DNA from 2 places in the Exiguobacterium sp. BRG2 genome. Region 1 is predicted to be linked to the other one. Evidence: predicted binding sites of a transcription regulator. Region 1 holds the regulator's gene; the other holds the start of a gene.

Region 1 (3,422 bases):
CCGCGTCAGTCGACGGGTTACTTGCTTCTCATTCCGGGCTAGGTGTCAGTTCGCGGTATTCAAGATATCGACGATTGACCGTTGCTTTTGAAATATCATGCCCCATCCCCCGCAAGGTGATGGCGATATCAGAAAACGTCAATCCGAGTTCTCGAAGACGTACAATTTCTTCGATCGGTACGTCTTTTCGACTACGTCCTGCGTTCTCTCCTTGACGATTGAGATTTCGTTCCGGGCGAAAACCTTGTTCGACTGCTCGCCGCATGCCACGGGCGATTTTTGCATTATGCAGTTTCCGTTGGTATTCTTCCACGAGTGAGACGATCTCAAGGACCATCGCTTCTGCATCCGCAAGTTGATATTCTCCATCTGAATCAAGCGTCATCAAGCGGACCCCATGTTTTTTGAATGTATGCAAAATAGCGATTTTTGCATTCCCTCGACCAATCCGTGTATCATCTGTCACCAGGACCGCATCTACCGTATCGCGTGTCACATAATCAAGAACTGTTAGCATCCCTTCCCGATCAACATCATATCCACTCTCTTTTTCAGAGACGATGTCCACGACATCAAATCCCTTTTGAGAAGCAACCTTCGAAAGCTCCATCCGTTGGCGTTCAATCGAACTATCTTGTGCTTCTTTTTCGGTCGATACTCGACAATAAATCACGACCTTCATCGTACCTCACATCCCTGTTCGTTCTTTCACAACTTTTCCATTTTGTCATTGCTGTGCGATTGGTACAACGATTTTGCTTTTTGAGATGACATGTTTTGTCTCAACATCATTATTTTTGATCAACCAGTTGACGTATTCCTCATCTGACATCGAACCGTCATTGTAGACTTCAGCAATTTGTTCGACTGTAGCGTTCTCATCGACCGTAACGGAAGCCGTCATCAATTGCGCTACTTTTTCATCTGGGCGTGGTGTGAGTAAAAAGATCACGAAGGCAATACTTAATGCATAGAAGAGAATAGAAAAAGCATGAGTACGAATCGTATGAATCATCATGAATCCCTCCAAATATGAAATGAATGAGTTAGAATAAACGTTCGCGGAACAATTGTTCGCATAACTCATAATAAACACAGAACCCGTGTTCGGTCAACACAAAATGTCGAACAATTGTTTGTACGCTCATTTGTTCTATGTTATAGTGAATTTAGAAACATATATTCTTACATTTCAAAATTCAATCCAGAAAGAGGTGGCAATTCGTATGCGGAAAATGTCTAAGCGTCAACAAGAGATTCTCGACTACATCGTCTCTGAAGTGAAACTGAAGGGGTATCCCCCATCAGTTCGTGAAATCGGAGAAGCAGTCGGACTCGCGTCTAGCTCGACGGTACACGGTCATTTGGATCGACTCGAGAAACGGGGAATGATTCGCCGTGACCCGACGAAACCACGTGCGATTGAGATATTGCTTGATAAGCCTGAAGAAATCACGGAAGCCATCGTTCATGTTCCCGTCATCGGGAAAGTCACAGCTGGTCTTCCGATTACAGCGATTGAAAACATCGAAGAACAATTCCCGCTTCCTGCACATTATGTAGGAAACGAAACGGTCTTCATGTTGACGATCGATGGGGAATCAATGATTAACGCAGGTATTCTTGACGGCGATCGTGTCATCGTACGCCAACAAAACACAGCAGAAAACGGAGAAATCGTCGTAGCTATGACCGAAGATAGCGAAGCGACGGTGAAACGGTTCTTCTTAGAAGATCAACAGGTACGTCTACAACCAGAAAATGACTCGATGGATCCGATGTATTTCGATAATGTCTCCATTCTTGGTAAGGTAATCGGCGTGTATCGGACGATTCATTGACGGAGGGACCAGTTACGACTGGTCTTTTTTCATGCCCTCAGGAAACGTACATGATACCGTCAATACCGTCGCACTGACGGGTTACGTTGCGTATTCGGTCGCAACGCAACAAACGGATTGGTTACCGACTGCCATCGGAATCGCTGTCGGTACGCTTTGGTTGTCACCTGACCTCGATTTAAAGTCAGAACCGTATTATCGCTTTGGACCATTTCGAGTCCTGTGGATGCCTTATGTGAAGATCATGCCCCACCGCTCGATCTGGTCACACGGATTGATCATTGGGGATGTCATCCGACTCCTTTATAGTGCTGCACTTGTGATTCCCTTATTATTTCTCAGCTTGTATTTTCAAGTCATCGCGTCAGAGACCATTGATTCCTGGTTCGCTTCCCTACCCGCTTTTGTCATTGGTATCATGGTGGCGAGTACAATTCATATCCTACTAGATTATTCCAGTAGTTGGTTTCGACCTAAAAAAAGAAAAAAGCGTCGTCGTTAACACCTCTTTTGCTTGCTTGCAGGCAAGACGAGGTGTTTTCTTATCCAATTTTTCGTATCTTTAAACATTAAAATAAAAAATTTCCATTCCTATATTTCAATTATATGTATTGAAAACGTTATCAAATCGGAGTAATTTAAAGTAGAAAGACCATTATTTGCTTTAATCCAAAGGGAGGGTTTTTGCATGAATAACTTTGTACTAGAAATGATCGGTACGATGATCCTCATTCTGCTCGGGGATGGTGTCGTCGCCGGTGTCGTCTTGAGAAAGACGAAGTCCGAAAACAGCGGATGGATTGTCATCACGTTCGCTTGGGGTCTTGCCGTCATGACAGGAGCATTCGTCGCTGCTGAGAGTGGAGCGCACTTGAACCCTGCTTTAACAATTGCACTTGCTTTAAACTCTGATTTACCGTGGGCAGACGTTCCTGTCTATATTGCCGGACAACTTGTCGGAGCTTTCATCGGCGCCATTCTCGTTTGGCTTCATTACATGAAACATTTTGAAGCGACTGATGATCAAGCTGCAAAACTCGGTGTGTTCGCAACAGGTCCAGCGATTCGCCATACGCCGTCGAACTTGATTTCTGAAATCATCGGGACATTCGTTCTCGTCTTCGGTATCTTGGCGCTCGGTTTAACGACATTCGGTGACGGCTTAAAACCACTTATCGTCGGTTTACTCGTCGTCGTCATCGGTCTATCACTTGGTGGTACAACAGGATATGCCATCAACCCGGCCCGTGACCTTGGACCGCGTATCGCACACGCTATCCTACCGATTCCGAATAAAGGTTCATCTGACTGGGGCTACTCATGGATTCCAGTCGTCGGTCCAATCATCGGTGGAGCGCTTGCCGTGTTCATCTATCAATTGATCTACTAAGATCACGTCTCACTAACACATACCGCTCAAGGGGGATTTCGAAATGGAAAACAAGTATATCCTAGCACTCGACCAAGGTACGACAAGCTCACGTGCGATCATCTTCGATCACGACGGGAAAATCGTCAACTCGGCACAACGGGAATTCAAGCAATACTTCCCACAACCAGGCTGGGTCGAGCATGATGCAA
Region 2 (3,422 bases), on a different contig from region 1:
CGGTCGATGTACCAGATTTTCGCAGACGAGTCGAACGCGAGGATTGGGACGAGCTTGCGTTTAAACAACGCGTCCGTCGTGTTGCAGAGACGCTAGAATCCGTCCTGCCACCGTTTCCGGACTCGGTGCCGGAGCTAGAGCGGCTCGCACCGCAGTTTACCGGACTACCAGGAATTGTTTTTCCCGAGTATGTCGAGCGGACAGCAACACTCGTTGACTGGAAGCTTGCGTTAGAGACACTCGCTAAATTGACGCCATATTCGACGTCTGAGTTCGCTGTCCGGCGTTTTCTACTCGCTGATCAAGAGCGTTATCTCGAGCAAGCACTCATATGGGCAACATCAGACGATGAACATGTCCGGCGCTTAGCGTCGGAAGGGACACGACCGCGTCTGCCATGGGGACAAGCGATTCCGAGTCTGATTGCTGATCCGCGACCGTCATTACCAATTCTTGACGCGTTACTACAGGATCCGTCACTCTACGTCCGAAAAAGTGTCGCTAATCACTTGAACGATATTTCAAAGACGCATCCGGAATATCTGATTGAGCGGATCGAACGTCACTTAAGAACAGATCCGAACACGGATTGGATTTTACGCCACGCCTCCCGGACGTTACTCAAACGTGGAAATCCAGAAGTCCTGCAGTTGTTCGGACACGTTACGCAAGGAGAGGTCGAGATTACAAATTTAGTCGTCTCGCCGGTTACGATTGGCGGAGAGCTCGATTTCTCATTCACCGTGACGAGTTCTGTTCCACAACGCCTACGCTTGGAGTACGCGATCGATTACGTCAAAAAACGCGGAACGAGTCGAAAGGTGTTTCAACTGCGGGAGCGGGAAGTCAAAGGTGTCTTACAAGTCGAACGACGCCAATCGTTTCGGAACATGACGACGCGTGTCCATTATCCTGGTACACACACATTGACGATTTTGATTAATGGAGAGGCTTACGCGGCAGCAACGTTTGAGGTCGAGGAGGAGAGCTGAATGCAAGGACGGCATCCGGATTTTAAAACGTCACGATTATTTGTCGAAGCAACGGATGAAGAATCGGGTTGTAAGTGGACGTTGCATGCGATACGTGAGAAAACGATCGTCGGAACGATTATCTTCACTTGGAATGCATCCATCGGAATCTTACGTTACACGACGACTGATGAGGACGATCAGCACGGGTACATTACGGAAGCCTTGACGTCGATTTTGTCATATCTCGCGCGGACGTTATTATTGACGCGTGTCTATAGTGAAGCGGGCAGTGAAACGGTCTGGCGTCGGAATGGATTTCAGTTGCAGGCGAATCGATATGCACGTGAACTTCATCATTAAAGCCCCGTCTGCTGAGCAGGACGGGGCTTATTTGTGATTAGACCGTTATTTTCGACCAGTTGAAATGGTCGCAAATCGCTTCAGCGCTTTCACGCGCACTTAACTGTTCCGTATCAAGAAAGAGATAATTGACGTCCGGCAATTCGCCTGGCAGCGAGCGTGTCCGGTATCCGTCTGCCGTCTCGCGTAAGTCTTGTTCAGAAGCAGCGAGGTCGCGCTTCGTCACTTTGTGCGTCAATCGGTTTTCGGTCGTGTTCCGGTGCAGACGGATCGCGAACGGCGCATCCAGTTCAACGATATAGACGTCAGCACCTGCTTGTTCGAACAACTCAACCGTTTCTTCGATGAACTCGAGACCACCACCTTCGACGCCGAATAAACAGAGGAATGTAAACAGGACACCTTCAAGCGAACTGTTCGCCATTTCCTTGAACATCTCGCGCCGAATCGTATCTTTTAAGCGGTGATGGGCGGGTTCAGAGAAATCAAAATAAGGCAATAACAAGTCGATCGTCTGGTGGTTATGGAAGACTTTCATCTCCGTCAACCGTTCGATTTCCTGACCAATCGTCATCTTTCCGACCGCTTGGGGACCAAGTAACAAGACAAATTTCATGGACGAACCTCATTTCCTTTTTCTGCTAAGAATAGCACATTCCGATGAGTGACATCACTAGAACGCTTGTTCGTAATTTGATATAATTCAGGTATGAAGTCCCGTCGTGTCCTTGTCTGAAGGAGGACAACTATGCAAGAGCAATGGAAGGCCGTCATCGGCTATGTAGGTATATATGAAGTCTCGTCACTTGGTCGCGTAAGGTCGCTTGATCGGACAATCGTGACGTGTCACAGCGTCCGACAACGCCGAAAAGGTGTCTTGCTCCGACCGCGGCTCAATCGGGAAGGATATCGGAAAGTCACGCTCTATCAACGGGGGCGAGGAGAACGAGTGCAGGTCGGTCTACTCGTTGCGCAAGCTTTTCTGACGGTCGACGTTACGGAAGTGCGACTCGTCCGACGCAACGGTAAACGAGCTGACGATCAGTTGTCGAACTTAGACGTGTTGCCTTCATTTGATCAGCAGTATACCGAACTACTTGGTGAGTTTGAACTCTTATTAGAACAACATGTGACACTGTCATCATTCCAGATTCGAGCGATTCGCGCCCAATATGAAAAAGGGAAGACGATTCGTCAACTGGCGGAGCAGTATCAGGTGACTGAGAACCGGATTCGCAATATCATCGATAAAAAGGAAGCACGTTATATCGGCTGAGAACAGAGGAAAAGAGCGCTTGCCAGGAATGGCAGGCGCTCTTTTTGTTAAGACGACGATTCGCTCGAGCGAACGGTCTGTTGCAACGAACTGATCCGTGACTCGAGTACCGCGCTATGTGTCTTCAATTCCGTTTGCTGAATGACGTGGTGTTGCATTTGATCCCCGAGCACTTGGCTATAGGACGAGAGCTCTGACATCAACTTTTGGACAGATTGTAGATGCTGTTGCATATTCGACTGGACTTCTGCGACGATTTGACGTTGGTGTTCAACGGTCCCTAGTGTTGTCTCGATCGTCGTCGCTTCAGTCAGCATCTGTTGCAAGTGCTCCGTTGCCGTCTCAAGCTGTTGTGACGTCGAGAGAAACCGTTCCGTCATCTGCGAGAGCGCTTGTTCGACTTGATTGAGCCCTGTCGTCCACGTCTGATTGACCTGACGGATGTGGTCCGTACTCGTCCGGATATCGATCGCTAGTCTTTCGACTTCCTTGGCCACGACCGTGAAGCCACGACCGGCTTCGCCAGCACGAGTTGCCTCGATCAGCGCATTTAGCGATAGGCGGCGCGTCTCTTCAGCGACACGCTGGATGTGGGAAATTGAGGTCTCCATCTGCTGCTGTAGGTGTGAGGTCTGTTGCAAGATTTGCTCTGTCGTCGCGGATTGTTCCTTCAGCAAGTGGCTTTCCTCTTGTAATGTCTCAAGTGTCGTGTGATTTATCTGAACAGTCTGTTGAAAACGGGTTACGGCATGTTGACTGTTCAGAAGTGTCGTTTGCATTTCGCTTAACGCATCGTGTCCTTGGGCAGTCAA

The links. The regulator LexA, encoded in region 1, represses DNA repair genes until DNA is damaged. The targets are predictions, from matches to a motif close to CGAACATATGTTCG.
Region 2: Q9R23_RS13670 (NUMOD4 domain-containing protein) is a predicted target of LexA. The motif match lies at 2,010-2,023, and genes of this name have one in related genera.

Annotation. Positions count from the first base shown of each region.
Region 1 is NZ_JAUZUW010000001.1:437,543-440,964, reverse strand. It holds gene Q9R23_RS02245 (YneB family resolvase-like protein) at 29-682, opposite strand; gene yneA (cell division suppressor protein YneA) at 728-1,015, opposite strand; gene lexA (transcriptional repressor LexA) at 1,227-1,841, shown strand; gene Q9R23_RS02230 (metal-binding protein) at 1,873-2,343, shown strand; gene Q9R23_RS02225 (MIP/aquaporin family protein) at 2,530-3,231, shown strand; gene glpK (glycerol kinase GlpK) at 3,275-3,422, shown strand, end outside.
Region 2 is NZ_JAUZUW010000011.1:108,944-112,365, reverse strand. It holds gene Q9R23_RS13685 (DNA alkylation repair protein) at 1-992, shown strand, start outside; gene Q9R23_RS13680 (GNAT family N-acetyltransferase) at 993-1,334, shown strand; gene Q9R23_RS13675 (AAA family ATPase) at 1,372-1,950, opposite strand; gene Q9R23_RS13670 (NUMOD4 domain-containing protein) at 2,083-2,610, shown strand; gene Q9R23_RS13665 (methyl-accepting chemotaxis protein) at 2,658-3,422, opposite strand, start outside.